One region of the Thalassotalea crassostreae genome, then DNA from elsewhere that is predicted to be linked to it. Evidence: predicted binding sites of a transcription regulator. Region 1 holds the regulator's gene; each other region holds the start of a gene.
What was found. Region 1 encodes sigma-54, which starts transcription at its own class of promoters, with help from an activator protein. Its sites were predicted from a motif close to GTTGGCACGNNNNTNGNNT; they were not measured.

Region 1 (8,510 bases):
CTAAGAGAGATTTTAATGCCAAACGCAGAACAATTTAAAAATAATGCCGCTAAGGTTATCGATATAGAACAACAAGCTGTTGCTAATTTACACAAGTATATAGATGACAGTTTTACCGATGCTTGCAAATTGATGTTTGAATGTCAGGGCAGAGTTATCGTAATAGGTATGGGTAAGTCTGGTCACGTTGGCGGTAAAATTGCGGCTACTCTTGCAAGCACTGGTACGCCTGCATTTTTTGTTCACCCTGGCGAAGCAAGTCATGGCGACCTAGGGATGGTAACTAAAGATGATGTGGTATTGGCAATTTCCAACTCTGGCGAAACCGGTGAGTTACTGCAGATAATTCCGGTAATCAAACGCATCGGGGCTAAATTAATTTCCATGTCAGGCAACACTGAGTCAACATTAGCACAGTTAGGTGATACCCATATTTGCATCGCCGTACCGCAAGAAGCATGCCCTTTAGGATTAGCGCCAACATCAAGCACAACAGCAACATTAGTTATGGGGGATGCTTTGGCCGTCGCACTACTTAATGCCAGAGGTTTTACTGCTGATGACTTTGCATTGTCACATCCCGGTGGGAGTTTGGGTAAACGTCTATTATTAAGACTGACCGATATCATGCATAGTGGTGAACGATTACCAGTTGTGAACGAAGCGGCGTTAATCAAAGACGCTTTAGTTGAAATGTCGAAAAAGGGGTTAGGTATGACTGCTATCGTCGACAATAATAGTATTTTAACTGGTTTATTTACCGATGGTGATTTAAGGCGTATTCTTGATGAACAAGTGAACATTCATCAAGATCCTATTAGTAGCGTTATGACTAAAAAACCTATTGTTGCCAAGCAGGAAATGCTTGCAGCTGAGGCATTAAAGGCGATGGAAGATAAAAGCATTAACGGACTCATTATTGTTGACAATAAACATCAACCAATTGGTGCAATGAATATGCATGATATTCTAAAAGCAGGAGTAATATAACTTGTCGAAAACATTGGTAAATACTCTCTATGGGCAAGTTCCAAGTGAAACGCTCAGCATTGCCAAAAACATAAAATTGCTAATCTGCGATATCGATGGCGTATTCTCCGACGGCCGAATTTACTTAGGTAACGATGGTGAAGAATTGAAAGCCTTTAATACCAAAGATGGTTTTGGCATTAAAGCACTCGGTGACAGCGGCGTCGAAGTAGCCGTTATAACTGGCAGAAAGTCTAATATTGTTGAAAACAGAATGCGCTCATTAAATGTGAAGCATATAGTACAAGGACAAGAGGATAAGTTGCCTTCATTGAAAAAAATTGCAACTCAATTAGAACTTAATGCCGAACAAATTGCCTATATAGGTGATGATGTTCCGGATTTACCTTGCATTAAGCATGTTGCTTTAGGCGTTGCCGTGAATGATGCTCATCCATTAGTAAAACAAGGGGCTGATTACAAAACTTTTAACAATGGCGGCTGCGGTGCTGTAAGAGAGTTAACCGATCTTATCATGCAAGCCCAAGGAACGCTTTTAGACGCGAAAGGTAGTAGTGTATGAGTCGATTGCATGGTATCTCTACCATAGTTTTTGTTATTGCGTTAGCCATTTATGGTTACATGCAATGGCAGCAATCGCAAATAACAGTACCTATAATAGTGAATGAAGAAATCTCTCCAGCATTTGTCGCAAAAAAATTAAGTACCAGTCAGTATGACGCCCAAGGTCAATTAGTTCATACAATTTATGCTGAGAACATGACTTATTTTAGTCAAGATAATCAAACCTTATTTGAGCAACCTCAATATACCATTTTTCCGAAAGACAATAAGCCAACATGGACCTTAAGTGCAAAAACAGGTTCATTAACAAAAGGCCATTTGCTTTCGTTAAACGACGATGTAAAACTTGTTTCCTCTGAAGAAAACGGTTTAGTCTCTGAAATTTATGGCCAGTCATTACTAATGGACTTTAACACTAACATTATCTCTACCGAGCAAACTATAATAATTAAAGGCAAAGACTTTAGAATGTATGGCAGCGGCTTAGAAGTAGATATCAATACAACTAAAATGACGTTAATTAATCATGAACAAACAATTTATAAAAAACATGAATCGTAAATTATCACTTTCATTATTCGCTTTGCTTACTGCAACTTTTGCAAACGCTGCAGAAGTTGATTTTACACAAGAAATTAAAATAGTCGCGAAAAAACAATCAAGCGACTTAAAAAACAAAATTGCTAGCTATATGGAGGATGTAAAAATCACCCAAGGAAGCTTAAATATAGAAGCCGATATAGTGCAAGTGAGCAATGATGCAAACAGTGAAAGCAAGACTTACATAGCTCGCGGTAAACCAGCAAAATTTAGTCAATTACTCGATGATGGACAAAAGATTGAACTACAAGCAAATGAAATAAGCTATTCACCTTCTTCGCAGATGATCATTATAAAAGGTAATGCAAAGGTCAGCCAAGAAGGTAGTATGGTGCAAGGCGATATTATCACCTACAACATTGCTACCGAACAACTAAGTGCTGAAAGTACTGAAGCGGTTACTACAATATTGAAACCGGAAGCTAAAAAAGCGGTTGATAAAAAAACCGAAGAAAAATTAGATAGCACAATCGAAAACAATCAATAAATAAATAAATAAATACATTAAGTGATAAAAGAAAGCGATGACAGCAACTTTAAAAGCAGAAAATTTAGCCAAAGCCTATAAAGGCCGAAAAGTGGTAAAAGATGTCAGCATAACAGTGAACGCTGGACAAGTTGTAGGGCTGTTAGGACCAAATGGTGCAGGTAAAACCACCTCGTTTTATATGATTGTTGGCCTAGTTCCTTCCGATGATGGCAAAGTAAGTTTAAATGGTGAAGATTTAACCCTGCAACCTATGCACGAAAGAGCTCGTCAAGGTATAGGTTATCTACCACAAGAAGCATCGATATTTCGGAAATTAAGTGTATTTGACAATATTATGGCGATATTACAAACCCGTAAAGATCTCGATGACGTTGGCCGTCAAGAAAAGTTAGAGTCATTGGTAGAAGAGTTTAATATTGGACATATTGTTGAAAACACAGGGCAAAGTTTGTCAGGCGGCGAGCGACGTCGTGTTGAAATCGCGCGCGCGCTAGCGGCCGATCCACAATTTATATTGCTCGACGAACCTTTCGCAGGTGTTGATCCTATATCGGTTGGCGATATAAAAAAAATAATTTTACACCTCAAAGCGAGGGGGATTGGCGTACTTATTACTGATCACAACGTTAGGGAAACTCTTGATGTCTGTGAGCATGCGTACATTGTAAGCCATGGAGAATTAATCGCGGAAGGCAATGCTGAACAGGTGCTTAGTAACCAACATGTTCGAGATGTATACCTAGGTGAAAAATTCACGCTATAGTTAGTAAAGTGATATTTAAGATATCAAAGTAATTTTAATTAAGTAATGCTCTCTTTTATAATTATTACAGCATTACTTTTCACGCATTAAATTTAATTTTTGACAATAGAGTCAATATTTAAATTAATTTGCATAAATATTTTTTGGAATTGTTTTTCGACAATGAGACCTAGTCTTCAGCTCCGAATGGGGCAACATTTAACCATGACACCGCAATTGCAGCAAGCAATCAAATTGCTGCAATTGTCTACTCTCGACCTGCAACAAGAAATCCAAGAAGCTCTTGATTCGAACCCACTTTTAGAAGTTGATGAAACTGGTTCGAATGAATCAGATAGTGAATCAGGTAATGAGTCCATTGAACAAATATCTTCCGCAGAAGCTAGCCTTGATGGCACTGAAGATGCAGCACCTAGCAGAGATGAAATTTCGACAACAGAAGCCTTAAATAAAACCGAAATCCCAGAAGACTTATCGGTCGACAGTACCTGGGAAGAAAGCTTTAGTGCGGGTACATCTAACACTGGTATAGCAGCCAGTTCCGATGATGATTACGTCTATCAAGGCGAAACCTCAGATTCCATTCAAGACCACCTATACTGGCAAATGGAGTTAACCCCATTTACCGACACTGATAAGACAATTGCGACTACCATTATCGACGCTATCGATGACAGCGGCTATTTAACAATCACTGTCGAAGACGTGTTAGAAAGTCTCGGCGATGAAGAAGTAGAATTAGATGAAGTTGAAGCAGTATTAAAACGTATTCATTTATTCGATCCTATTGGCGTTGGCGCGCAATCAATTGCAGATTGTTTACTCATTCAATTATCACAGTTTGATAAAGACACGCCACATTTAGACGACGCAAAGAACGTTATTGAAAATCATATTGATTTACTCGGTAATCGCGATTTTAGAACCATTATGCGCAAAACTAAGCTTAAAGAAGATGAGCTTAAAGAGGTCATGCGATTAATTCATACGTTAAACCCAAGACCAGGTGATGCGATAGCCAAAAGTGACGAACAATATGTCATTCCTGACGTCAGCGTATTTAAGAAAAATGGCCGGTGGACAGTAGAATTAAACCCAGACACAGCGCCAAAATTAGGCATTAATCAACAATACGCAGCACTGACTAAAAGCAAAACCTCAGAGAGTGATGGCCAATTTATTCGTACCCACTTGCAAGAAGCTAAGTGGTTTATCAAGTCACTATTAAGTAGAAATGAAACCTTATTGAAAGTATCAAACTGTATCGTACAAATGCAGCAAGCTTTTTTTGAGCATGGACCAGAAGCGATGCGTCCAATGGTGTTAAATGATATTGCAGAAGCTGTTGAAATGCATGAATCTACAATCTCACGAGTAACGACAAATAAGTATATGCATACACCTAGAGGTATTTTTGAGTTGAAATACTTTTTCTCTAGTCACGTAAGCACTGAAAGCGGCGGAGAATGTTCTTCTACAGCGATTAGAGCGTTAATTGGAAAATTGGTTGAAGCTGAAAAACCAAGCAAACCATTAAGCGACAGTAAGATAGCTCTATTATTGTCCGAGCAGGGAATTAACGTTGCAAGGCGAACTATTGCTAAATATAGAGAAGCATTAGGAATCCCGCCTTCGAATCAAAGAAAGAGCTTAATTTAAACCGATAAAATAAGGATACAGCTTATGCAAATTAATCTATCAGGTCACCATGTTGAAGTTACCGATTCTATGCGTTCATATGTGAATCAGAAATTTGAAAAATTGGAACGACATTTCGATCATATTAATAATGTGTATGTTGTATTGAAAGTTGAAAAACTGCAGCAAATTGCGGAAGCAACGATTCACTTAAATGGTGGTGAAATATTTGGCTCCGCAGACCATGAAGATATGTATGCAGCTATTGATAGTTTAATTGATAAACTTGATCGTCAAGTTTTAAAGCACAAGGCTAAATTGTCTAAACACTAATTATGAATTTAAGTAGTATTCTAACCCCCGAACGCACACTTTGTGGCGTTAGGGGAAATAGTAAAAAAAACGTTCTGGAACAAATCAGTAGAGTTGCTTCGACTAAAATTAAAAGTTGTGATGAGAAGGCTTTACTCAATAGTTTAATGACTCGTGAAAAGCTTAGTAGTACTGGTATCGGTAATGGAATAGCAATTCCACACGGTCGAATAGATAACTCAGAGCAACCTATCGCAGTTCTCGTTACCACCGAATCAGCTATCGCTTTTAACGCTATTGATGATAAAAAGGTTGATATATTTTTTGCCTTATTCGTTCCCGAAGACCATTGCCAACAGCACTTAGAGACTCTGGCGAGTATTGCTCGTTTGTTAAGTAACAAAGACATCAGTAAACAAGTTAGGCGTTGTGAAACTTCTACACAACTATATTCACTTATAGAACGAAATACTTAAGGGTAATTATGAAATTAATCATTGTCAGCGGTCGCTCAGGCTCAGGTAAAACGGTTGCCCTCAGGGTACTAGAAGATTTGGGCTATTACTGCGTTGATAATATTCCGGTAAATTTACTACCAGCATTAACTCATACTGTAATTAACGACTATGAGAACGTTGCTGTTTCCCTCGATGTCCGTAACTTGCCTAGCAACCCTGATGACGCTAGCGAAATTATTGATTATTTACCCAATACAGTAGAATTAAGCATTCTGTATTTAGACGCAGACAATGATGAGTTGATTCGTCGATTTAGTGAAACCCGTCGACTCCACCCGCTAATCAGACAGAACATGGCTCTTGATCAAGCGATCGAATTGGAGAAAAAATTATTAGATCCGGTCGCTAGTCGTGCGGATTTATATATAAATACCACTAAGCTGACACCACATCAATTAGCCGATTTAGTGCGCGAACGAGTTTTGGGTACAACATCAGGTAAACTGGTTATTGTTTTTGAGTCCTTTGGCTTCAAATATGGAGTGCCATCTGATGCAGACTATGTGTTCGATGCTAGGTTTTTACCTAATCCATTTTGGGAGCAAGGGTTGAAAGCCTATAACGGCCTAGATCAACCGGTTAAAGATTTTCTACAAAGCCAGGCTATCGTGACCAAATTTGTTTGGCAAATAAATTCATTTATGATGACTTGGCTACCACACTTAGAACGCAATAACCGAACCTATTTAACGATTGCAATTGGCTGTACAGGCGGACAGCATCGTAGCGTCTATATTGCCGAAGCATTGGCTGAGCAGTTCAAAAAGCAGGACAAAGATGTGCAAATTAGACATCGCGAGATTAAACCGTAGGTAAGCCATTGAATATACTCGAACAGCTATTAGTTATTGAAAACAAACTTGGATTACATGCCCGTGCTGCAACAAAACTTGCCAAGCTTAGTCAGAATTATGACGCTAAAATAACACTTACTCTCGACAATAAATCAGCCGATGCAGGATCTATCATGGGCTTAATGTTGTTAACAGGAAGTCAAGGAAAGCAGGTACAAGTGAAGGCCGAAGGAAATGATGCAGAGCAAGCGATGGATGCCGTTTGCCAATTATTCTTAGACAAGTTTGATGAAGAAAACTAAGTATTTCGTTCTGTTAGAAAATAAACATAAACCTTATTTAAAGAAAAAAGCTGATAAAAACCGTTACTTACGTTAAACTTCTGATTATTAAAGCAAGTTATCTAACTGAAAATAGATAACCCTGCAAAACCAAGAACAATAATCGGCAAAGGGTGCATCATGCCGGAAATATCTGAACAAGACACAAGCCAAAAACGTTTACTCGAGATAAATACCGCTCTTGAAAGTGGTATGTTCGTTTACGTGCGTAAAATGTTTCAGAACTTACCTGCTTATGACATAGCCTTATTATTAGAATCCTCTACTGCACGTAGCCGTAATGTATTATGGCAACTCATCGACCCAGATTTACACGGTGAAATACTCGAAGAATTATCCGAAGAAGTGCGGAAAGGTATTTTGAAAAACATGCAACCTGAAAAAGTTGCAGCTGTTGCCGAAGGCATGGATATAGATGATCTTGCTGAAGTATTAAGAACCCTACCTGATTCGGTATACAACGAAGTACTGAAGTCAATGGACTCACAAGACAGGCTTCGAGTTGAGCAAGCGTTAGCGTACGACGAAGATACTGCTGGCGGTATCATGAACACCGATACCATCACCTTGCGTCCAGATGTTACCATCGATGTGATTTTAAGATATTTACGATTAAAAGGTGACTTGCCAGAAGCAACCGATTCTTTTTATGTGGTAAACCGAGAGGATAAATTTATCGGTTCGGTTTCGCTCGCTAATTTAGTTACCGCCCGACCTGTGCAAACAATCGCAGAAATTACCGATTATGATACGGTGCCTGTACCTGCCGATATGGACGAAACAGAAGTAGCAACATTATTTGAACGCCATGACTGGCTTTCTGCACCTGTTATTGATGAAGATGGTCACTTACTTGGTCGTATCACTATCGACGACGTCATTGACATCATCCGTGAAGAAGCAGAGCACTCGATGATGAGTATGGCGGGTCTCGACGATGACGCTGATACTTTCGCACCAGTCTTTAAATCAACGCAGCAACGTTCCGTTTGGCTCGGTGTAAATCTTATTACTGCCTTAATGGCTGTTGCAGTGTCTAGTATGTTTGAAGGCATATTGTCGCAAATGGCCATATTAGCGGTATTGAATACATTAGTACCAAGCATGGGCGGCGTTGCCGGCGCACAAACACTAACACTTGTAATTCGCGGTATGGCATTAGGTCATATTGGTGAAAACAACTCGCGGATTATTTTAGTTAAAGAACTTGCCATTGGTTTTTTAAATGGATTGATTTGGGCATTATTCATGGCCGCTATTGTCGCCATTTGGAAGTCTGACCTTGTACTCGGTGGCATAATCGCTTTTGCCATGTTAATGAACCTAACTGCAGCGGGCCTAGCCGGTGTTATCATTCCACTAGTGCTGAAAAAAATGAACATCGATCCAGCACTAGCTGGTAGTGTGATATTAACAACCGTGACTGATGTGGTTGGGATATTCGCGTTCCTTGGAACAGCAACCCTAATGCTTGGATAGTAGCGAACTTATTTGCACTTA
Region 2 (8,510 bases), 1.7 Mb from region 1:
TTATAATTTTGACTATTTCCTGAGTGATCCAATTTACTTATTTAAAATTTGGACAGGCGGCATGTCGTTCCATGGTGGTTTGTTAGGTGTACTGACCGCGATTTTCCTTTTTGCTCGCAAAGAAAAGAAAACATTTTTACAAGTTGGCGATTTTGTAGCGCCTCTAGTACCGCTTGGGCTAGGAGCAGGGCGCATTGGTAACTTTATCAACGCTGAATTATGGGGAAGGGAAACTGATGTTTCTTGGGCAATGATCTTCCCAACTGATCCACTAGGATTGGCACGTCATCCGTCGCAGTTATATGAATTTTTCCTTGAAGGTATTGTCTTATTTGCGATTATCTATTTTGTTTGCCGAAAACCAAAGCCAACAGGTGTTGCTTCTGGATTATTCTTAGCGGGTTACGGCAGCTTCAGATTTATCGTAGAATTTTACCGGGAGCCTGATGCGCATTTAGGGTTTATATTTTCGTTTATTTCAATGGGACAAATTTTGTCGCTACCAATGATTATTGGTGGCGTAGCACTAATTATTTGGGCGATGAAAAAAGGCACAATAGAACAGAACAATAAGAGTAAAGCATAATGAAACAGTATTTAGATTTATGTCAGCGAATCATTGATGAAGGCAGTTGGGTAAGTAACGAGCGTACCGGCAAACGTTGTTTAACCTTAATTAATGCTGATTTAGAATATCAAGTAGGGAAGAACGAACTACCAATTATCACTACTCGAAAAAGTTTTTATAAAGCTGCTATAGCAGAGCTTCTTGGTTACATCAAAGGTTATGATAATGCTGCTGACTTTCGCGCTTTAGGTACTCCAACGTGGAATGCTAATGCTAACGAAAATGAGGCTTGGTTAAACAATCCACATCGTAAAGGTGAGGATGACATGGGACGTGTCTACGGCGTACAAGGACGAGCATGGGCGAAACCCGATGGTGGTAGTGTTGATCAGCTTAAGAAAGTTGTTGATAACCTAACTAAGGGCATAGATGACCGAGGTGAGATCATCAGCTTTTACAATCCAGGTGAGTTTCATATGGGCTGTTTGCGCCCTTGTATGTTCCAACATCAGTTTTCATTACTTGACGGGACTTTATACTTAAATAGCTACCAGCGCAGTTGCGACGTGCCGCTTGGATTGAATTTTAATCAAATTCAAGTATTTGCTTTCTTAGCAATAATGGCGCAAATCACAGGCCATAAAGCTGGCGTTGCCTATCACAAGATAGTGAACGCACATATTTATGAAGATCAGTTAGAACTAATGGAAAATGTTCAGTTAAAGCGTGAGCCATACCCTTCTCCACAGCTTCGTATTAACCCTAAAATTAGATCATTAGAAGACTTGGAAACTTGGGTAACGATGGATGATTTTGAAGTCATTGGCTACCAACACCATGATCCGATTCAATATCCGTTCTCGGTATAATAGTTCTTACACTGCTACTAAAAAGTTACCATAAGAAAAGGGCTGCAAATTGCAGCCCTTTTTTATGTCTTAAATTCCTAGCTCATTTAATGTTTATTTGAATAGCTTACTTAATTAATTTTCGGCGCTTTGCAGCTAAACCAAGAAGCCCGGCAGATAAAATAAGTAATGTGCTTGGTTCTGGAACTGATGTACAATCACCCACACACTGAGGTTCACCACCACCGTCGGTAGGGATATAGTAAAACGAAATATGGGAAACATTTTGCGGTTCACCATTTTTACTAAACATAGTATCCCAAGTGAAACTCGTTTGAGTATTATCAAGAAGGTAACCAATGAATCCTGACGGTAAGGTAGCAGCAGCATTGGCGCCTTTGAATACCGCCATTAACTTATAGTTTGTAATATCAAAGCCAAAAGAAATCATTCCTTTTTTACCGCTACCGTTTTTCTCGAGAAACTGCCATGTGTTCATACCAAAAAAGCCGTCTACATTAACTTGTAGTTCGTCTTTATCATCACCAGCGTTCATCTTGTCGTTGTTTTCACTACTAATCGCGCAGTCAGTGCTATTGCCAACGTACTTTAGTGGTTCATTTAATTGAGTATTACAATTAATTAAGGTGGCATAACTATTAAAACTAAATAAAGAGCACATCAATGTGAATAATACGGCGATAAATTTCATAATTTACTTACCTTTCCTGTGGAAAATTTACTATGTGTATAAGTAAGCAAAAATCATACCATTAAATAATATTGTTATAATACAAGGGCTTAATAAGAGGTGGTTAGATTGTTCGACCAGAGTTGTAAATATAACTGACACAGAAAGTTTTCGTAGTTAAGGAGGTGGATAATTCGTTATCTAATTAACTGTCAATCTGAGGACAAAAAAATACCGCAATTAAGCGGTATTTTAAAAAACTTGTTTTTAATGCAAAAGTTCTAATTAAAGAGCTTTGATTTTTGCATTTAAACGGCTCTTAACACGAGCAGCTTTGTTTTTGTGGATTAAACCTTTACTTGCGTAACGATCTAAAATTGGAGCAGCAACAGCGAACTCAGTAGTTGCAGCTTCTTTGTTACCCGCTTCAATTGCAGCGAAAACTTTTTTCAAGTAAGTACGCATCATAGAGCGGCGACTTGCATTGTGTTGGCGACGCTTCTCAGATTGGACAGCGCGCTTCTTAGCAGACTTTGAGTTAGCCAAGGTGAACTCCTAAAAATAAAATAATATAGCGATAATTTAAGGCGACGAAATATGCCTTTTTTTTCGGTTGTTGTCAAACCTTTTATCGAATTAATAAACAATATCTAATTATTTATCCCATTTGATGGTTTAAACCAGATCAATCAAGGGGTAGTATAATAACATTATTAATGGTTAAGAGCTAAAATTCTCGTATCATTAAGGCGAAAAACTACTAAAAGTTACGAAAAACTAACAAAAATAACAAAGGAGCAGCACTTTTTGAGCAAAAAATTGCTAAAGTCGGGATTGATCGTCAGCTTTATGACCTTAATTTCAAGGGTGTTAGGCCTAGTTCGAGATGTGGTTATCGCTGACAAAATAGGAACAAGCGCTGGCGCGGATGTTTTTTTCTTTGCTAATAAGATCCCTAACTTCCTTCGTCGACTGTTTGCTGAAGGCGCGTTCGCCCAGGCATTTGTTCCTGTATTAAGTGAATATCAAGCGAAAGATGAAGAAAATAATACCAATGAAACCCGTGAGCTAATTGCAAAAGTAAGCGGTACATTAGGTGTCATTGTTTCAATAGTGACTGCCTTTGGCGTTATTGCATCTCCAATTTTTGTCGCTCTATTTGGTTTTGGTTGGTTTGTAGATTGGCTCAATGACGGACCTGCAACAGAAAAATTTGAACTTGCCTCTATTTTATTGAAGATAACATTTCCTTATCTTTGGTTTATCAGCTTAACTGCGCTTGCCGGCGCGGTATTAAATACCCTAGGTAAATTTGGTGCTGCCGCTTTTACTCCTGTATTGCTTAATGTTTGTATTATTGGCGCCGCCATCTATTTATCGCCGATGTTTGAAGAAAGCGCTTTTGCCTTAGCGTGGGGGGTATTTTTAGGAGGCTTAACTCAGTTTTTATTCCAAATACCATTTTTAATTAAGGCTGGAGTACTAGTGAAGCCAAGTTGGGGATGGCATCACAGCGGCGTAAGCAAAATACGAAAGCTATTGATCCCTGCATTGTTTGGTGTTTCGGTTACTCAAATCAATTTGTTACTCGATACTTTGATTGCGAGTTTTCTAATTACAGGATCGATTAGTTGGCTATATTATGCCGATCGATTACTTGAGTTTCCATTGGGCCTTTTTGGTATCGGCATCGCAACAGTTATACTGCCGAGCTTATCGCGATTGCATTCTAAAAATAATCCCGAGCAATTTTCTTCAACACTCGATTGGGCGTTAAAAGTTGTCAGTTTATTAGGTTGGCCTGCGATGGTGGGCTTAATGGTGTTAGCTCAGCCAATTATTATGGTGCTATTTATGCGTGGTGAGTTTTCTCAGCATGATGTAATGCAAGTTTCATTTGCGCTTTATGCTTATCTGAGTGGTTTGTTAAGCTTTATGTTTATTAAAGTTTTGGCACCAGGCTATTACGCTCGTCAAGATACAAAAACACCCGTTAAAATTGGTATCATTGCCATGGTTGCCAATATGGCATTTAACCTTATATTGGCACCAATCTATGGTTATGTAGGATTGGCGATAGCAACCGCATTGTCAGCAACGTTAAATTGCTTCTTACTCTATCGAGGTTTGAATAAATTGGGCGTTTATCGATTATCGAAACAAACCGTTTCTGTGATAGTGCGATTGATTATTGCTGCTAGTGCGATGGCTGGCGTTATTTACAGTTTATCGCCAAGTTTTGAACAATGGTTGTTACTGTCTTTTTCAATGCAAGTGGGTCAACTTCTCATTCTGATTTTAGGTGGTATGGCAACCTATATCGTCAGCATTTTAGCGCTTGGTATTCGGCTTAAACACTTCGTAGCCAAATAGAAATAGTAGCGATAAGAAGCGGTAATTTTGTTTATTTTGAGCATACTGATTAATCAATCATTAAAAAACTTTATTAAATATGCTATTTGTTTCGCCAATTTGCTGATTATTGATTCACTCTGATATATAATTCGCCGGTTATTAATATAGGTTTTAGGGTTTCAATTAAAATGCAACTTATCAGAGGCATACACAATATACGCGAAAGCCATAAGGGTTGTGTGCTTACAATTGGAAATTTTGATGGTGTTCACCTTGGGCATCAACGAGTTATCAAAGAACTGATCAAAAAAGCAGACTCATTGAATTTAATCCCTGCGGTGATGGTTTTTGAACCGCAACCACAAGAGCTCTTTAACCCACAGATGGCACCTGCACGGTTGTCTCGATTGCGAGACAAGTACAGTTTGCTAAAACGTTTTGGTGTAAAGCGTTTAATTTGCGTTAATTTTAATCATGAATTTGCCAGTCAAAGCGCAGAGCAGTTCATCGAACGTTTAATGGTTCAACAACTAGACGTTAAACATCTAATTATTGGCGATGATTTTCGCTTTGGTAAAAATAGATTAGGTAACTTTGCAATGTTGCAAAGTGCAGGGCAGGAGTTTGGTTTTGAAGTCACTGACACTGCCAGCTACAAAATGCTAGATTGCAGAATTTCGAGCACGGAAATTCGTAAAGCATTACAAATTGATGCACTTGCTGATGCTGAAAAGATGCTTGGCAGAAAATACAGCATCATAGGACGCGTGGTTCATGGTGATAAACAAGGGCGGAATCTTGGCTTTCCAACCGCTAACGTTTTGCTAAAGCGTTGTGTTTCACCTGTTGCAGGCGTTTATGTAGTGCAAGTAAGAATTAGAGACAAACATGTTTTTGGCGTGGCTAATATCGGTTCTCGACCGACGGTAAATGGCGTCAGACAGCAATTAGAAGTACATATTTTCGATTTTAAAGATGATTTGTATGGACAACAAATTGAAGTGACGTTGCTTAAGAAGCTTCGCAGTGAACAAAAATTTGCGTCGCTTGATGAATTGACGACACAAATTGCAAAAGATAGTGAGCAAGCTCGTAGATATTTACGAGAAGAGCTTAAATAAATTTAGATTTAAAAATTTCAGTATAAACATACTAACGGATAACGATTTTAATGAGTGATTATAAACATACTTTAAATTTACCGGATACAGCATTTCCAATGCGCGGTAACTTGCCTCAACGTGAACCAAAAATGTTGAAAGAATGGGCCGAAAAAGATTTATATGGTCAAATTCGAAATGCAAAGAAAGGCAAGAAGTCATTTATTCTGCATGATGGGCCTCCATATGCAAATGGTAATATTCATTTAGGTCATGCCGTAAATAAAATTTTAAAAGACGTTATTGTTAAATCGAAAACTCTATCTGACTTCAATTCTCCTTATGTTCCAGGTTGGGATTGTCATGGCTTACCAATCGAACTTGTTGTCGAGAAAAAATGGGGCAAGCCGGGCCGAAAACTTAACTCAAGCGAGTTTCGTCAAAAGTGTCGTGAGTACGCATTAAAACAAGTTGATGGTCAACGTGAAGATTTTAAGCGTTTAGGTATTTTTGCCGATTGGAATAACCCATACCTAACGATGGACTTTAAAACTGAAGCCAATATTATCCGTGCCCTTGGTAAAATTACTGAAAATGGCCACCTTCATCAAGGTTTTAAACCTGTACATTGGTGTACAGACTGTGGCTCTGCATTAGCTGAAGCTGAAGTTGAATATCAGGATAAAGTTTCGCCAGCAATTGACGTTAAGTTTTTAGTTGATGACAGCGTTAGTGGTAAGTTCTCACACCCAGATGGTCACCCCGGTGAAGGTCCAATTTCTATTGTTATCTGGACAACAACGCCATGGACGTTACCTGCAAACCGTGCGGTTTCAGTTCACCCAGAATTAAAATATTCGTTAGTGCAAATTGAAGGTGAACAAGGTCCTCAGCGATTGATTCTTGGTTCAGACTTAGTTAATGATTGTATGGATCGTTTTGGCATTGAAAAATACCACAATTTAGGTTTCTGTAATGGTGAGGCACTAGAGAAAGTTGAAGTGCAGCATCCTTTTTACGATTTCAAAGTACCAGTTATTCTAGGTGACCACGTTACTACAGAATCAGGTACAGGTTGTGTTCATACTGCTCCGGGTCATGGTGTAGACGATTTCAATGTTGGTCGAAACTACGGCTTAGAAGTCGCTAACCCAGTAGGTGCTAATGGTGTTTATTTACCGGACACTGAGTTATTTGCAGGCCAACACGTGTTTAAAGCTAACGATAGTGTTGTCGAAGTATTAAAAGAGAAAGGTTCATTAATGCATCACCATGCTTATGAACACTCTTACCCACATTGCTGGCGCCACAAAACGCCAATTATTTTCCGCGCTACACCGCAATGGTTTATTAGCATGGATAATAAAGGTTTGCGTCAAGCATCATTAAACGAAATAGAACAAACAAAATGGATCCCTGATTGGGGTCAAAGCCGAATCGAAAAAATGGTCGAAGGTCGTCCAGACTGGTGTATTTCACGTCAGCGTACATGGGGTGTTCCAATTGCCTTATTTGTTCATAAAGATACTGGTGCCTTGCATCCAGATTCAATTGAACTTATTGAAAAAGTCGCATTAAAAGTTGAACAACAAGGTATCCAGGCTTGGTTTGATTTAGAAGCAAATGAGCTAATTGGTGATGATGCAGAAGAATACGTAAAGGTGCCAGATACGTTAGACGTATGGTTTGATTCTGGTGTTTCACATTACTCTGTAGTAGATGCTCGTGAAGAATTTGATGACATTGCAGACTTATATTTAGAAGGTAGCGATCAGCACCGCGGTTGGTTTATGTCTTCGATGATGTCTTCGGTTGCGATGAACGGCAAAGCGCCTTACCGTGAAGTTTTAACTCATGGATTCACCGTTGACGTGAAAGGCCATAAAATGAGTAAGTCACTTGGTAACGTTGTAACGCCAAATGAAATCACTAATAAACTAGGAGGTGATATCTTACGTTTATGGGTTGCATCCGTTAACTATACTCAAGAAATCACTGTTTCAGATGAAATATTCAAGCGCCAAGCTGATGCATACCGTCGTATTCGTAATACTTCTCGTTTCTTATTAGCAAACATTAATGGTTTTGAACCAGCTCAGCACGCCGTGGCTTTTGATGAAATGGTGGCATTAGATCGCTGGGTTGTTGGTAAAGCAGCACAGTTGCAAGAAGAAATAATCGAAGCGTACAACAACTACGAGTTTCATGCTGTAGTGCAAAAGCTAATGAACTTTTGTACTACTGAACTTGGTGGCTTCTATCTTGATATTATCAAAGATAGACAGTACACCGCCAAAGGTGACAGTGTTGCCCGTCGTTCATGTCAAACTGCGCTGTTTTTAATCGCCGAAGCTATGGTTCGTTGGATGGCACCTATTTTGTCATTTACCGCGCAAGAGATTTGGTCAGCACTTCCTGGCGAACGTGACGAGTTTGTTTTCACTGGTGTTTGGTTTGATGGTTTACAGTCATTCGAACAAGATACAGAACTTAACAACGAATTTTGGGCTAGCCTATTAGCTGTTCGTACAGAAGTAAATAAAGCTATTGAGCAAGCACGTCGTGATGAAGTTGTCGGTGCTGCTTTGCAAGCTCAAGTAACGTTATACGCATCCCCTGAATTAGCAGATAACTTACTTAAAGTTGGTGATGAACTGCGATTTGCTTTGATTACTTCAAGTGCAAACGTTGAAGTTGTAAATGCGAAACCGGATAGTACCATTGCTACCGAAGTTGACGGGTTGTGGTTAACAGTGACTGCATCAACAGGCACTAAGTGTGAGCGTTGTTGGCATTACACCGACGATGTTGGCGCAAATATTGAGCATGAAGATTTATGTGGTCGTTGTGTTACCAACATTGATGGTGATGGCGAAGTACGTAAGTTCGCTTAAACAGTATTAAGCTTTCATTAGTTTTATATATTTAGTATTCACATACCTGCGCAA
Region 3 (8,510 bases), 1.7 Mb from region 1:
GCACAACAATCCGCTACCAAATGGCGAGTATTTGGGTGATTGTGCGCAACCTGAATACAAAGATTTATGTAACGACAAGCTTATTGGTATTTGGAGCCACCCAGAGATCACCAATCAAAGTGACACACCGGATATTGGTATCGACTTTGATGGTCACGGCAGTCACGTAGCAAGCACTGCGGCCGGCAATGTATTAAAGAATATTCGTCCAAACAATGTATTAGGCGATGTTTCTAATGCTGTATTTGAACAAGTAAGTGGCGTTGCCCCTCATGCTAATGTGGTTTCTTACCAAGTATGTGATTTATATTCCTGCTGGCCAGACATTGCCTTAGCGGCGGTAGATCATGCAATTGAACATGGTATCAATGTACTGAATTATTCGATTGGTTCACCAGTAAGCAATTCGCCATGGGATTCATTTAACTTTGATGCGCAAGCAATGCTAAATGCTCGCGCAGCCGGTATTCATGTTGCCGTTTCAGCGGGCAACGAAGGAAATAATGGTATAGATGACAGTGAAACCATTTTGGCGCCAGCAAATGCGCCATGGTTAACATCAGTCGCTGCGGTTGATCACGGTGGTACTTTAAGCAACGAGAAAACCATTTCGTTTTCACCTGCATCAAGTGTAGTTGAAAATATTTCTGGTCTATCTGCAACAAAAGGTGTTGAAGCAGAAATCGTTGACGGTAAAGATTTTGGCAATGGGGATTGTTTATCTCCGTTTGCTGAAAACACACTATCAAATAAAATTGTAATTTGCCGTCGCGGTGATATTCCGCGAGTGGAAAAAGGTTCAAATGCATTAGCCGGTAATGCGGCTGGCATGATATTGATTAATGTTGCTGACGGCGATGAAAGTTTAAATGGCGACCTGCATCAATTACCAACGGTTCATGTTAACTATGTTGATGGTGAGAAAATTTTAAACTGGCTCAGCTCTGGAGCAGATCAATATAGTGTAAGTTTTAGTGATTCACAGTTAACAACAGATAATAACTTTAAAAACCAACTCGCCGGCTTTAGCTCTATTGGGCCAGAACCACTGTTTGAAAGCTATTTAGTACCAACGGTTGCTGCTCCTGGTGTACAAATCTATGCTGCCGATAACAATACTAACAATTCAGTAATTCAGCTATCGGGTACATCAATGGCTAGCCCCCACGTTGCCGGCGCACTTGCGCTCATTGCCGGTTTAAAACCAGAGTGGACGCCAGCGCAAGCACAATCGGCTCTAATGCTAACCGCTGATGCAGGTGTTTTTAGGTTAGTTTTAAATGAAGTGACAAACCAATACTCAAAACAAGCGACCACAGTTTTCGACCGTGGCACCGGCTCAATTGTAATTGATAGAGCGTTAAATGCCCCACTAACCATGGATGAGACTATTGAAAATTATATCGATGCTGATCCAAGTAACAACGGTAAGCCACAGCAATTAAACCTACCCGCCCTCGTTGCTAAAGATTGCTTAATTGAATGTACCTGGCAGCGCACATTCACGGCAACTAATAACAGTCAATTTAACCTCTCCATCGACAGTGAAGATGGCTTATTAGTTACGGCTAATCCAAGTCAATTTAGCTTATCTGCTGGGGAAACTGTTAGCATTGAATTTTCGGCAAAGATTGATTCAAATTATCAAGGTGGTTATCAAGAAAGTACGATAACCATCGACAATAACGACAACTTTTCTTCATTATCGCTGCCGGTTATGGCATCGTTTAAACGTGGTAAGTACCCACAAGATATTGAGATAATCGCGAATTCAAATATTGGTTCAGAAAACATTGAAAACGTGGTTACTGTTGGTGTAGACAACATAGTAGTAACGCCTTTTGCGTTATCAAAAATCAATCAAACTCAATTACAATTACAACGTGATGACAGTGATTTTAGTAACTTTCCATACAATGTGATTAATGATGAAGGTAGTTTTTATAGTGTGCCATTTGGCATTAGTTGGGAGTCTAGATTTTTCTCCGCCAAAATAATCTCAACAACGTCGCCAGACATTGATCTGTATGTCGCATTTGATGCCAACCTTAACGGTAAGGTTGATGCTTACGAGTTTTCAGAATTACTTTGTGAAAGTGCCAATTATGGCTCCGATGAAGCTTGTGTTATCGATTACCCTGCTTACGGCAATTATGTATTGCTTGTGCATAATTACGGCGATTATGACACTGCGACAGGCGACTTAGACGATGTCGAAATAGAGTTTTATAGTATTGCGCCGAACAACAACATGGTTAATGCCTATGTAAATAACGATATTCTAGATCTACAAGATATAGGTTTAGTACTTGATTGGGATGCAGAAATGGAAAAAGGTAGTGAATACATAACCGCTATCGATTTAGCCTCTGCCGCTGATACTAGTGAAGATATTGCCTATATCCCTGTTCGTATAAAACGCTCTTTTCAATCGATTAGTGTCTATAATGCCGCTAGTACTATCGGCGGAGAAATATTAACCCTAACGATTAATGTTGATGGTAACGATACCGATACGGCGCAACTTTATGACATCCGTATTGACTTACCTGAAAGCTTGAATCTATTAACTAGCAGTCACAACGCTGAATTTGCGAACGGTAAGCTTAATTTAAGTCTTGAGTTACCAGCTAACAGTGATGCTCAAACCGTTACGATTGATTTAAATACTAATGCCGTTACCTATGACGAAATGATCGATTTATCATTAACTTATCGTTTAGATGCGGGTAATGAACAGACATTAAATTTTTCTACCATCAGTATTAAGGGCAAGCCCGTTGCATTAATCAATGACAGTGAATCATTTTTTAGAACAGCGGTTGAAGGTTCACAAATTACCCTGTCTGGTTTAGCGAGTTTTAATCCAAGCGCAGTGAGTAATTTAACTTATCAATGGCGACAAATTTCTGGCCCTAACTTAAGCATCGCCAGTAATAACAGCGAACTGCAATTAAGCTTACCTGAAGTTAATGCCGATGAAACCGTCGTTATTGAATTAACAGTTTATCAAAATGGTGTTGAATCTGTTGCTACTGCAACCATAGACATAGAAAATAAAAAGTCGAGCTCTGGCGGTGGTAATTTGTTCTGGTTATTGGTAATTCTCAGCTTAGGTTTAGTACGAAAAAGACTAGATTACATTCGTTAAATTCACTTATAAAATGCTGTATAAAAAAGCCACGGTAACTAAAAATCAGTTACCGTGGCTTTTTAAATTCCAGTGTTATTTTTACAAGTGCATTAGTAAAGGTACAGAAAGCCCTATGCTTATTTCGGTTCAGAAAATAAGCTTTTCAAGCTTTCGGCAAAACCTAACAATTTTTCTTTAGTAGAGCGTTTAACTTCAACCTCGACAGTGCCCATAACCACTTTACCTTTTATCGTTATTGTCGGCGCTTGTCGATTTGCCACACTTGGTGATTTATTTTCAACACTGCTCATCACGCTATATATTTTTGACACCACATTAACGTTTTCAGGAATATAAATTGTATCTGTACCAAGCACACAATTAATATTTATGGTGACGTTTTGGTGCTGAAATATTGCATCGGTAAAATCTAATGTCGTTGACCCTAAGACGTCGACAACAGTAATTTCTTTAGGCACTAACCATTTACCACTTCGTTCATTCGAGCCAAGAATGCTTCTTAGCTTAACTTCTTCGTCACTAATATGGTGGCTATAGTTTGGCGTAAATTGAGATTCTTTTTCACTTTGATATTGATTATCTGTTTTTAACGGTAAGTCCTCAACTAAAGCAACAATTTCATAAGCATCATCACTTTGCATCGCCTTATCCAGTCGATGTTCAAATGCTTCTGCAGATATAACTTGACGGCTGTAATTATAAATTAATCGATCTACAGTCTCGTCTCTTACTTGTTCAATTGGGCGGTCTTCTAGTTTTACGTCCACAATATGCACCTTTTATTAATAACAATTTTTATAGTTTCTTTATAACTTTCATAGAAGCAATATCCTTGCCAATAAAAAATACACTAATATTTCAACAACTTATAAAAACAAAAAATATGGTATTAGTTAATTTAACCAAATATTAACAAAGTTAGTAAAAAAAAACCGCCTAAATTGGCGGTTTCTAATTGATGACTAAGCGTTGCTTGTTAAATACGTTTACGTCGCAATGCCGTTAATACAAATAACATAAAACTTGCAAAACCTAGTGAACCGCCACCTGAACTGCTCTCACGCTCTTCTTCAGGTAAAAGGTTAACCGTGACAATTTTGGCACCATTTAACTGCGGTGCAGCAAGTACGACAGTAAAAGACGTCTGCTCTGTTTCATCTTCGACTTTATGCTTATTAATGCTAATTGTTTTGGTTGTTTCACCAGCGTCAAACTTAACGCTGCCTTTGGTATTCGCATAGTGAGTTCCAGCAATTGCAGTGCCATCTACAGTTTCATATAAAACCGTAATTTCACCAATATCGCCATCATTACGTTCTAATGTAATAGACGCTTGCGACGCATGATAATCTACATTTATTGTTTCAGTGGTCACGGCGACAAAGCCTGTTGCCGCTTCATCATCACCAATAATCACTTGCGTAGATTTGATATCGCCATCCACATCACTAACAATTTGTACGGTAAAACTGCGTTCTGTTGCGTTTTGACGTTTATCAGATACAAGCTCTACTTCAATAAACTTTTCGGTTTCACCATCGCTAAACACGATAAAGCCATCATCGCCGTTATAGTCACTACCTTTACGAGCACTGCCGTCGATAAGTGCATAACGGATCATTTGACTGCCTTCAAAGTCGCCACTGCGGATCACTTTGATAGTAGCAATACCACTTTCTTCACTTACAGTAACCGCGCTTGCTTCAAAGTTAAATGAACCCGGTTTACCAGTATCATTATCAATGATCAAAATTTGCGATCTGGTGTTAGGTGCTATATCGAGGCGCTTAGGTAAACCTAACGCTAATTCGACTGTACCATTTTCACGATAGATGTCATTATCTAGAATACGAACATCAACACTAGCTTCGCTTTCACCTGGTGCAAACTCTACTCTTTTAAAGCCTTCAGTGAAGTCTTCGCCAGCAATCGCCGATAGATTATTGTTTCCTTGCAATACCGATAATTCAACGCTTGCACTTTCTAATAGTTCGCCTTCACGAATTAGAGTAACCGTAGCTTTCATTTCATTTTCGTCAGCAATAATAATGCCTGATTTAAAACTCACTGTAGCCGTTGCTGCTGGTCTTTCACCATTATCAACAACGGAAGGTAAATTATTTTGCAACGAAATCACATTATTGTTTTTCTCATCACCACATGCTTGTCCTTTATAGGTAACATTAGGAGAAGAGATAACTGGTAATGGTAAGTTATCTACCGTTAAATTTTGATTAAAAATTGTCGGTACAGTGCCACATCGAGACGCATAGGCATAGTCTGACACACCACCAAAATCAGTCTTTTTGTTTTCAGGTAAAAACGGGTTGTTCTCGTAATAAGCACGATTCGGTCGAGCAAAACCATGGTATAAAAACTGCGGGATCAAATTCAAATTACGACATGTATGTCGAGTGCCATTCAATATACTACCGTATAAGATATCAGCACGCTCTTCTTCGTCATCATAAACGTATGCAGGTTGACCGATATCATCAAGTTTATATTCATTACGACGACTACCACAAGAGCCGCCTGCATAAAATCCGGCATGAAAGTCAGCGCCAAAATCACGTAAATAATCACGCATCGCTTCGGCACCGTCCATGTCACCAAACATATATTCCCAACCACTGGCTAAATATGTTTTTGGTGCATCGTCTAGTTCTTCTTCAGTCAAAAAACGATCATCTTGACGTTCGATATACACAGGATTTAAGTAAAAGCCAGAGCCACTATTATCTAAAACATCTTGAAGCATATAGTGGAAATATAAAATTGATGCTCGCGTTCCCATCGGTTTATAACGACCGGCTACATAATGGGTGTAGGTATAGCCCATATCGATAACGGTAGAGTTTTCAGGCGTAGCAGGTACAGGTAATTGGCCATTAACAAGAATATCGCCTTTGTTAGGAATTCTGATACTACTGATAAACCAACCTGGTCCACCAATTTCTACAGTGTCTATTAAGCTATAACTATCATCTCCATTACTCACATCACCAAACCAACTGGTTTCGGTGCCACGAATAAAGCGCATGAAATTACCTTGTTCATTTTCACCGTATAAATGTAATAAGCCATAGTGTGTCTCGATGCGAGTGGTAAATTCAAAACTGTTACCATCGACAGTAAAACTTAATGTGGTATTACCTGACTCAATATGTTCATTAAGAAATTCATAGGTAACATCAAGCAGTTTAATATTGTCTTTGCTGTTTTCAGCGTTATCGTCTGAATTAGCGTTATCAATCTCTAAGGTTTCACCTGAACTTAAGTTGCTCAATACGTCATATGATGATTGGTCATAGGTTAGCGCATTAAAACCTTGCTCAGTATTTGTATTTTCGGTATTGGCATTCGCTGTACTTAACGAAGTCGCTAGTGCTACGGATAAAGCAATACCTGATAATTTTATTAATTTCATATTTTTCTCCAGAGTTGGGCAGCGACTGACACTGCCCAATTGCCTTAACCGTTAACTTTGCGAAATCTAAAACCAGCTAGCGCTAGCAATAATAAGAAACCAAAACTACCACCAGATGAGCCACTATCGTCATCGGCATTGGCTTCAACTTCGCTTTCTGTTTCATCATCAGGTCTTAAGGTACTGCATTCGTCAGCGCTGTAACCTGATTTTGCAATAACCCTAACATCAATATCTTTTGTCGCGACATCGCTGTTGTTATGCATATCGGCGATTTCGACAGTAACGGTTGTGTCACCAGTGAAACTACAAGCAGCATCAATCGTTAACATTGCTCCTGGTTCATTACCGTCAACAGAAACATTTAAGTGATCTGCATACGCATTCACGCTATTTGCTGTTAGGTTAGAATCTGCATAGTAAACCGGCATAGTCACAGTACTGCCCTGCTCTACAATCACTTGATTAAAGTCAGCAATGGTAATTTGGCTAGGTACCGAAATAGTGTAATCAGTAATAACGGTTGACGAAGCAATTTGCTTTTCAATTTCAATATTGAGATCTTTACCGGCGGTATCATCATCAACTCGAACCCAGAAGATAAATGAACTTTCACTGTAATCTGGACCATAGTAGTCATAACACACAACCAAATCGTCATATAAAACTTCTTCAATATTGTTGTAAGCAAAAAACTCTCTTCTTGGCGGGTTAATTAAGCCAAAGAAGTGTCTATCAGAGTCAAGACCTTGCATACCAATCGCATCATTACGTTGGAAGTTATCCAAAGGAGGTAACATATCTAGGTTATCGTAAGCGAACATTACTTCATAAGCGCCAGCCTTATAGCTGTGTTCGATATCAAACCATGCTTGGAAGTCCATACTATCACCGTAGTCTTGGTCGCCTTGCACTGTGTATGCGTTATCCCACTCAACAAGAAGCTTCCACTCAATACCATCAGCAAATACCGCCATCGTCATACCTTCAACAGTATTGATACTTTCGTTAGGAAGTAAATCTCTAGTCGACTTAAGATCAACGGTTTGATTGTATCGAATACCCTTCCTAAACAATGGCGCAAGTAGTACTTCATTAAATGGATATACTGTTGGACCAAAATATTTAGTGTCTTCAGTCATACCATAACCTGCAGAAATATAACCGCTTGGTGAAACTTTAAATTCAGTGTGACTTCGAGGTCCGTCATACAAGTTTAAATCGTAATTACGTTGACTATCAAAATTGAATAGTTGCTCAAGGTCGACATAGGTATCTTCGCCAAACATAGTTCTACCGTAAGCTGGATTTAGGTTAATAATATCGACATATCCACCTTCTGTTGATGTGCCATTCGCGTAATTACCAACAGCTGGCGTTCGACACTGTGCATCGTAGTTATGGGTGCCGTTTAACACATATGGATGATTCGAATTCTTCGGATCTTCCGGATTAATGTTTGTACTTTGAATATAACCTTTACCTAAACGATGAGTATTAGGCTGGTATAGACTTAACGACATACCTTCGCCATTTTCAGACTCAGCGTATCCGGTTACAAAACGCACATCACCGCTAATTGCGTTGCGCACGTATGTTACGCCTTCAGGCAAGTTAACATTAACGTTTACCGCACGATCGTAACCTGAATGGTTTGCCGCAACATCTAATTCAACTTTTACATAACTTCCTGGTGAAGCTGAAAAAGCATTCTCTTGGGTTTCAATTTTATTAGTACGATTGAAAGTAACACTTACCGGCTCTTCCTTACGGTACAAACGAATTGGCACTGAGCCCATGTCGGCAGAAGTCGCATATTCATTCGAGTATAGCTCTGCTAATGCGTAGCTTACTTCATGTTCTTTTGTATCTATGCTGTATACCAAGTCCATCTGCAATATATCCTGTGCAGGATTCGCTGTTTCT
Region 4 (8,510 bases), 1.2 Mb from region 1:
TTAAAATATGTACACGGTGAAGAATATCATTGCTTTAATCCAGATGTGGTGTCTAGCCTACAACGTTCTGTGCAAACAGGAACTTATGCAGATTACAAGGTTTATGCAGATGCTGTAAATACTCGTCCAGCTGCGACTTTACGTGACTTGATTGGTTTAAAATCTGATACTGACGGCATCAATATTGATGATGTTGAAGATAGCAGTGAAATGTACAAACGTTTTGATAGTGCAGCGATGAGTATTGGTGCATTAAGCCCTGAAGCACACGAAGCACTGGCGATTGCAATGAATCACCTTGGGGGTAGTTCAAATTCAGGAGAAGGTGGCGAAGATGCAAGCCGTTTCGGTACCGTTAGAAACTCAAGAATTAAACAAATCGCATCTGGTCGATTTGGCGTTACACCACATTACTTAGTCAATGCTGATGTACTACAAATTAAGGTGGCACAAGGCGCAAAACCTGGCGAAGGGGGACAATTACCAGGCGATAAAGTTACGCCATTGATTGCTAAACTTCGCTATTCAGTTCCAGGTGTAACTTTAATTTCACCACCGCCACATCATGATATTTATTCGATTGAAGATTTAGCCCAGCTAATTTTCGATTTAAAACAAGTCAATCCTAAATGTATTGTTTCAGTTAAATTAGTAAGTGGCCCAGGTGTTGGTACTATTGCTTCTGGTGTCGCGAAAGCTTACGCTGATTTCATTACAATTTCTGGTTACGACGGTGGCACTGGTGCGAGTCCATTAACATCGGTTAAATATGCAGGTTGTCCGTGGGAAATCGGTTTAGCCGAAGCTCATCAAGCACTTGTTGAAAATGGCTTACGTCATAAAGTTAGATTACAGGTCGATGGTGGTTTAAAAACTGGCCTTGATATTGTGAAAGCAGCAATATTAGGAGCTGAAAGCTTCGGTTTTGGTACCGCACCTATGGTCGCTTTAGGTTGTAAATTCTTAAGAATTTGTCACTTAAACAACTGTGCAACAGGCATTGCAACTCAAGATCAATTATTGCGTGATGAATACTTTAAGGGTTTACCTGAACAAGTAATGAATTACTTCCGTTTTGTCGCTCAAGAAGTGCGTGAGATTATGGCAGAGCTAGGTGTTAAGCAACTTACTGACTTGATCGGTCGCACTGATTTGTTAGAGCCTTTACAAGGTATAACTGCTAAGCAGCAAAAACTTGATTTATCATCTATTATCGCTCCTGTTAAAGCTTCAGATGACACTGCATTATTTAACAGTGAACGTAATGAGCCATTTGATAAGGCGGTTTTGAACAACAAGATATTGAAAGAAACTCAAACAGCTATCTCAAATAAGTCTGGTGGTGAATTCCATTTCAGCACACAAAATACTGATCGTTCAGTAGGTGCATTAATCTCTGGTCAAATTGCTTTATTGCACGGTAATCAAGGAATGGCGTCTGCGCCGATTCACTTGCACTTAACCGGTACTGTGGGCCAATCATTTGCCTGTTTTAACGCTGGCGGTTTAAACATTACCCTAACTGGTGATGCCAACGATTACGTCGGTAAAGGTATGGCTGGTGGTACTATCAACATAATGCCACCAAAAGGTGTCACATACCAAACGCATCTTACACCGATTATGGGTAACACCTGTTTATACGGCGCGACTGGCGGTCATTTATATGCAGCGGGTTGTGCAGGCGAGCGTTTCGCGGTACGTAACTCAGGTTGTCATGCAGTTATTGAAGGCGCAGGTGATCATGCTTGTGAATATATGACTGGTGGTATCGTTACCTTCCTAGGTAAGGTTGGTCTTAACTTTGGTGCAGGTATGACCGGCGGCTTTGCTTACGTACTTGATGAAGATAATAATTTAGATTCGTGCATTAATGGTGAGTCAATCGAGATTGTTGAGTTAACTGACTTAACTATTCACCAAGAGCATTTGCGCGGTATTATCAATCATCACCTAGAACAAACAAACAGCCCAAGAGCGCAATATATTTTGGAAAACTTTAGTGAATTTGCCAGCAAGTTCAAATTAATTAAACCAACAGCGACAGATGTGAAAACCTTATTAGGCCATCGTAGTCGTTCATCAGCAGAACTTAGAGTTCAGGCACAGTAGGAGGCTGGTATGAGTAAAAATGTTTATCAATTTATTGACGTAAAGCGCATCGATCCTCCGAAGAAGGCAATTGATGTTCGTAAGGCAAATTTTGTTGAGATTTATCAACCGCTAAGTAACGAACAAAGTGCCGGTCAAGCAGACCGATGTTTAGATTGTGGTAATCCATATTGCGAGTGGAAATGTCCTGTTCACAACTATATTCCACAATGGCTTGAATTAGTTACTGAAGGGAAGATTTTAGAAGCAGCTGAGCTGTGCCATCAAACTAATTCATTGCCAGAAATGTGTGGACGTGTTTGCCCGCAAGATAGGCTATGTGAATCAGCATGTACGCTAAATGATGAATTTGGCGCGGTAACTATCGGTAATATTGAAAAGTACATTACCGATACTGCTTTTGCTCAAGGTTGGACACCCGATTTATCACACGTAATCGATACCGGTAAAAAAGTCGCGGTTATTGGCGCTGGACCTGCGGGTCTAGCCTGTGCTGACGTGCTAACCCGTAACGGTGTTAAAGCCGTTGTTTATGACAAGCAAGCTGAAATCGGTGGCCTTCTAACTTTTGGTATTCCATCATTTAAGCTTGAAAAAGAAGTCATCGCCCGTCGTCGTAAAATTTTCGAAGGTATGGGTATTGAATTTAAACTCAATATTAACGTTGGCGTAGATGTAAGCTTTAGTGACATTAGCGATGAGTATGACGCCGTCTTCCTTGCATTGGGTACGTACACAGATATGACCGGTGGCTTTGAAAATGAAAGTGCAACTGGTGTTTATAATGCATTAGATTATTTGATTGCCAATACTCAAAACGAGATGGGCATCACTGAAAACGCGAAAAAGTTTACTAGCTTTAAAGACAAAAAAGTTGTCGTTTTAGGTGGTGGTGATACAGCGATGGATTGTGTTCGAACCGCTATTCGTCAAGGTGCAACAGATGTAACTTGTGCTTACCGTCGTGATAAAAGCAATATGCCTGGTTCACCACGAGAAGTCCAAAACGCCGGTGAAGAAGGTGTAAACTTTGCATTTAACATTCAGCCGTTAGACATTGCTATTGATGCAAATGGTAATGCTTGTGGCGTTAAGTTTGTTAAAACTGAACTTGGTGAAGCAGACGCAAATGGTCGCCGCTCTCCACAACCTGTAGCTGGCAGTGAATTTGTGATGGACGCTGATGCTGTTGTTATCGCTTTTGGCTTCCTACCAAGCCCACCACAATGGATGATTGATGCTGGTGTATCAATTGATGACAGAGGTCGCGTAATAGCTACTGAAAACTCAAGCTTTGCCATGCAAACTAGCAAGCAAAACATTTTTGCTGGTGGTGATATGGTTCGTGGCTCTGACTTAGTTGTTACCGCAGTTGATGAAGGCCGTAAAGCAGCCATCGGTATTCTTGACTTTGTTCTTTCTGAACAGTTAATACAGATACAACAGGCATAAATTAGCTACTAAAGAACAGTAAAGCAACCAGTTAAATACTGACTGTCATATAAATGACTAGATACCAAGAAACAGTTCTCTGTTTCTTGGTATTTTTATTTGGGTCATCTAACACCTGCAACAAAAACCTCCCTATTTCGATACATACCCTTCAATCGTCATCATTATTTTTTTGCACCAAAATAGTGCGCACAATTCCCTATAAACAACTTCCCAACAACGCCAACGCACCATTATCACTTAAATATCAGTAACTTAAGTTAGGGCACGGTTGTTGCAACTGTTACCTTAATTATAATGAATAGGGGTTAATTTTGGATAGTCAATTTATCATAAGCACAGATCTCGACGGCACTTTACTAGATCATCACACTTACAAATATAACAAAGCGGTTCCCGCACTTGAGTATTGTGATGAACAAAACATTCCTATCATTTTTAATACCAGTAAAACATTTAGCGAAACAGAGAAACTTTGTAAGCAATTAGATATCATCCACCCTTTTATCATTGAAAATGGTTCAGCCTTATATATTCCAAAGGACTATTTCCCGACAATCGAAGACGAGAGTGTCCCTTGTTATGACGCTGGTGACTACTGGCTGTTTAAATTTGGCTTAAACCGCAATGAAATTTTATCTCGATTAGTCACCTTTAAAAGCAGTCACGACTTCGAGTTTAAAGGATTCTCACAATACTCAAGCCATGAACTTGCCAAGTTAACAGGCTTGACGTTAACACAAGCTATTCAAGCTCAAGAGCGACAGTTCTCAGAGCCAATCAATTGGCTTGGAACAGAAGAGCAGTTATCTAACTTTAAAAAGCTTATTAGTCTATTTGGTTTAAATGCCATTAGAGGCGGTCGCTTTGTCCATGTGCAAGGAAAAAGTGATAAATCAAAGCCCTTGATGTTTTTAAAATCGCTATATCAACGCTTTCATAACACATCACAAAAACTAATCGCATTGGGCGATGGTGATAATGATAAGGACATGCTCAACTGTGCTGACATTGCCATCGTCATTAAATCGCCTACTCACGAAAGATTAATTATTAGTGAACATAAACACTTGATCCGCTCGAAATATATTGGACCAGAAGGCTGGAACGATTCAGTCATGTCTTTATTAGAACCGGTAAATTAGGAGAGAACCATGAGTGATTTTTATCAAAACGGCATCATCACCACATTGCATAACTTAACTAAAAGACCTGTTGAGGTAGTGGAAAAAGAACTACTCGAATTTAGTGAAAAGCGACCGATGGGGTTAGTGCTGCCATCTCTTTATTCTGAGCTACAAACAAAAGCACTGCCTAACATCGTTGAAGAACTTGCAAAAGTGCCTTATTTATCGCAAATAACCATAGGACTCGACCGCGCTACTGAAGATGAATATCGCCATGCCCTGCAATTTTTTAGTAAGCTTCCTCAAAAGCACCGTATTTTATGGAACGACGGTCCAAGATTAAAAGCGATAGATGCAAAGCTAAAGGCTCTTGGGTTAGCACCAAATCAAATGGGTAAAGGCCGAAACGTTTGGTATTGCTTTGGTTATACCCTCGCCTGCAATGAGGTTGAATCAATCGCTTTGCACGATTGTGACATTTTAACTTATAAGCGAGACTTACTCGCTCGCCTTATCTACCCAGTCGCCAATCCGAAGTTTAACTACGAATTTTGTAAAGGTTTCTATTCTAGGATTGCCAATGACACTCTAAACGGTCGAGTGAGTAGGTTATTAGTAACGCCATTGGTTCGATCGTTAAAACAGCAAGTGGATAATAGCGATTATCTCGATTACCTCGACAGTTACCGTTACGCCTTAGCAGGTGAATTCTCGTTTAGAATTGATGTGCTAAATGATTTGCGCATTCCAAGTGACTGGGGCCTAGAAATTGGTGTTTTAGCGGAAATGTGGCGCAACTATTCTACCAACCGTTTGTGCCAAGTTGATATCGCAGATATTTATGACCATAAACACCAAGACCTTTCCGCCGAGAATGAAGACGGTGGACTATCAAAAATGTCAATTGATATCGCTAAAGCCTTATTTAGAAAGTTGGCAATACAGGGCACTGTTTTTAATGAAGGTAAGTTTAGAACAATTAAAGCCACCTATTATCGATTGGCATTAGACTTCATTGAAGCGTACAAAAATGATGCGATCATTAATGGTTTAGATTTAGACATTCACAAAGAAGAACAAGCCGTTGAGTTATTCGCAGAAAATATAATTAAGGCCGGCGAGAAGTTTCTAGAAGACCCAATGGAAACACCGTTTATTCCGAGTTGGAATCGTGTGGTAAACGCTGTGCCAGATATTTTTGAGCAAATAAAAGAAGCGGTTGAGTTAGATTATGAAGAGTTTTCAACACAAACAATAAGTAAATCAGCATAAAACAATTAAATTTATAGGTTAGCCTAAGATGACGACCCTGAAAGAATTTCAAATTCGAGTTATTGAGCATTTATCAAAACTTTATCCGCCAAGCGATTTACCAAGCCTTTGCGACGAACTACTGAAAGTAATGGATATCGAAGATGGCGGCAAAGTTGTACCAGCTCATCACAATAATTGGGATGAAAATGATATTTACTTAATTACCTACGGTGATAGCGTTTATCAAGAAGGTGAAGCGCCACTAACGACTTTGCAAAATTTCTTAACGACACACGTTGGCGATAGTGTCAGCTCGGTGCATATATTACCGTTTTATCCGTATAGCTCTGACGATGGCTTTTCAGTAATCGATTATTACCAAGTGAATCAATCACTTGGCGGCTGGCGACATGTTGAAGCCATTTGCCAAGATTACGATGTTATGGCGGATGTAGTAATAAACCATTGCTCTGCAAGAAGCGGCTGGTTTGAAAATTTTAAAAATAATAAACACCCAGGTAAAGACTTTTTTTTCGAAGCGGATCCTACATTAGACTTATCGCTTGTAGTAAGACCAAGAACTCACGACTTGCTAAAGCAAGTAACCACTGCCGACGGTACTAAATATGTTTGGTGTACCTTTAGTCATGATCAAGTCGACTTTGACTTTCGAAATCCTGCGGTGCTAATAGAATTTGTTTCAATCTTAAAGTTTTACTTAGATAAAGGCATCACCATCTTCCGTTTCGATGCAGTTGCCTTTCTATGGAAAATTCCAGGTACTAGCTGCATCAATTTAGTTGAAACTCATGAGGTGGTAAAACTATTACGATTATTGGTCGAACGCCAAAACCCTGATGCCATTATCATTACTGAAACTAACGTTCCAAATCGTCAAAACCTAATGTATTTTGGCAATGCCAATGAAGCTCATGCTATCTATAATTTTGCCCTGCCGCCGCTGTTAATCAATGCGCTAACAACGGGCAACTGTATGCACTTAAAAACTTGGTTGATGTCTCTACCGCCGGCGCAAAGTGGTACTACCTATTTCAACTTTATCGCTTCTCATGACGGAATTGGCTTAAGACCTGTTGAAGGTTTATTAGAAGAAACTGAAATTGATGAACTGATTAATACCATGGTTAATTTTGGCGGCAAAATATCATGGCGCGCCTTAAAAGACGGCAGCAACCAAGTTTATGAAATTAATATCAGTTTAATCGATGCGCTAAGTGGTACAAATAAAGGTAAAGACAAATATCAGAACCAACGCTTTATTTGTGCTCATACCATTATGCTAGCCATAGAAGGCTTGCCAGCATTTTATATTCATAGTTTATTAGCGACATCAAACGACTATGAAAAAGTAAAGCATACCAATCAGAATCGCAGTATCAATAGACATAAATGGGATTACAAAAAGCTAAACAAAGAATTAAGTAATGATTTCAGTCAGCACAAACAAATTCTATCGCGCTTACTAGCCTTGATTGATTTACGCAAAAAACAACCGGCATTTCATCCAAATGCGACGCAATATACTCTGCATTTGGGCTTAAAGTTATTTGCTTTCTGGCGCCAATGTCCTAATCGCAAGCAAAGCATTTTCTGTATCAATAACGTAAGTGATGAAGCACAGAGTTTGTCGCTAGCTGATTTAAATCTAATCGAAACCGATAACTGGAAAGATTTAATAGGCGATGCCGAGTATAACGATTTGTCGCAACAAATAATTATGGCTCCTTATCAAAGTCTTTGGTTAACTAATTACCATAGCTAATTGTCGGTAATAGATTGGCCTGATAATTTGCCTTGCACAAAAACATTAGTTTATTTTCGAATACACCACCGATTAATCGCTTTCTCATTGCCCTAATGTTTATTCCAAAGAGTCTAAAAACTGAAAATTAAATAGAGAATCGCCCCTTGTTCATGGTTTAATCGTGATATAAAACAAAAAGATGATGATGAAACCATGACAATCAAGCCAATTATTTTCGTTATGATTTAAATATTGAGACGAAGATAAGGATCACACCATGCAACAAATATTAAAGCCATTAAAGTTATTTACTTTCACTATATTTTTAGCCTGCTTAATGAATTGTAGCTCTCAAATGCAAACTGAACACGATTCAGCAACGGCTGAAGAGTTTGTAGTAACGGGCTCTAGAATAAGAGCACAGCAACCTGCCGCAGAAAAAGCTCGTGCGAGAGCTGCAATGCACATGGAACTAAAAGACAAAGCAGCATCTTATCATCGGATTGACAACAACCAACAAATTTTTAAAACCTATGGCGTTAACCCAACCATAGACACAAAAAATACGACAGTTTCTACCTTTGCCATGGACGTCGATAATAGTTCTTACAAACTTGCCAGTCACATGTTAGAAAACCAACGAATGCCTCATAGCGCAGGAATTAGAGTTGAAGAGTTCGTGAATTCACTTGAATACAATTACGCTCAGGCCTCACAAAAATTTGCTGTTAATGCTGAGGTATTCCCTTCACCTTTTAGACAGGGTTATCATGTCTTGCATGTTGGCATTCAAACACAAC

Region 2: a site for sigma-54 is predicted at 2,173-2,191, ahead of LT090_RS11845 (PEP-CTERM sorting domain-containing protein). Genes of this name have one in related genera too.
Region 3: a site for sigma-54 is predicted at 3,976-3,994, ahead of LT090_RS09855 (LiaF domain-containing protein). Genes of this name have one in related genera too.
Region 4: a site for sigma-54 is predicted at 3,826-3,844, ahead of LT090_RS14040 (HAD-IIB family hydrolase). Genes of this name have one in related genera too.

What each region holds. Positions count from the first base shown of each region.
Region 1 covers NZ_CP017689.1:560,286-568,795, reverse strand. Annotated here, with positions in the region: gene LT090_RS02525 (KpsF/GutQ family sugar-phosphate isomerase) at 16-990, shown strand; gene kdsC (3-deoxy-manno-octulosonate-8-phosphatase KdsC) at 1,004-1,552, shown strand; gene lptC (LPS export ABC transporter periplasmic protein LptC) at 1,549-2,115, shown strand; gene lptA (lipopolysaccharide transport periplasmic protein LptA) at 2,105-2,641, shown strand; gene lptB (LPS export ABC transporter ATP-binding protein) at 2,679-3,407, shown strand; gene LT090_RS02500 (RNA polymerase factor sigma-54) at 3,570-5,066, shown strand; gene hpf (ribosome hibernation promoting factor) at 5,091-5,378, shown strand; gene ptsN (PTS IIA-like nitrogen regulatory protein PtsN) at 5,381-5,833, shown strand; gene rapZ (RNase adapter RapZ) at 5,842-6,687, shown strand; gene LT090_RS02480 (HPr family phosphocarrier protein) at 6,696-6,971, shown strand; gene mgtE (magnesium transporter) at 7,131-8,489, shown strand.
Region 2 covers NZ_CP017689.1:2,754,632-2,763,141, reverse strand. Annotated here, with positions in the region: gene lgt (prolipoprotein diacylglyceryl transferase) at 1-586, shown strand, start outside; gene LT090_RS11850 (thymidylate synthase) at 586-1,437, shown strand; gene LT090_RS11845 (PEP-CTERM sorting domain-containing protein) at 1,544-2,128, opposite strand; gene rpsT (30S ribosomal protein S20) at 2,393-2,653, opposite strand; gene murJ (murein biosynthesis integral membrane protein MurJ) at 2,915-4,480, shown strand; gene ribF (bifunctional riboflavin kinase/FAD synthetase) at 4,651-5,583, shown strand; gene ileS (isoleucine--tRNA ligase) at 5,634-8,456, shown strand.
Region 3 covers NZ_CP017689.1:2,271,378-2,279,887, forward strand. Annotated here, with positions in the region: gene LT090_RS09850 (S8 family serine peptidase) at 1-3,151, shown strand, start outside; gene LT090_RS09855 (LiaF domain-containing protein) at 3,271-3,921, opposite strand; gene LT090_RS09860 (Calx-beta domain-containing protein) at 4,131-6,584, opposite strand; gene LT090_RS09865 (S8 family serine peptidase) at 6,629-8,510, opposite strand, start outside.
Region 4 covers NZ_CP017689.1:3,227,645-3,236,154, forward strand. Annotated here, with positions in the region: gene gltB (glutamate synthase large subunit) at 1-2,112, shown strand, start outside; gene LT090_RS14035 (FAD-dependent oxidoreductase) at 2,122-3,564, shown strand; gene LT090_RS14040 (HAD-IIB family hydrolase) at 3,879-4,709, shown strand; gene LT090_RS14045 (glycosyltransferase family protein) at 4,719-5,963, shown strand; gene LT090_RS14050 (sugar phosphorylase) at 5,992-7,728, shown strand; gene LT090_RS14055 (vWA domain-containing protein) at 7,988-8,510, shown strand, end outside.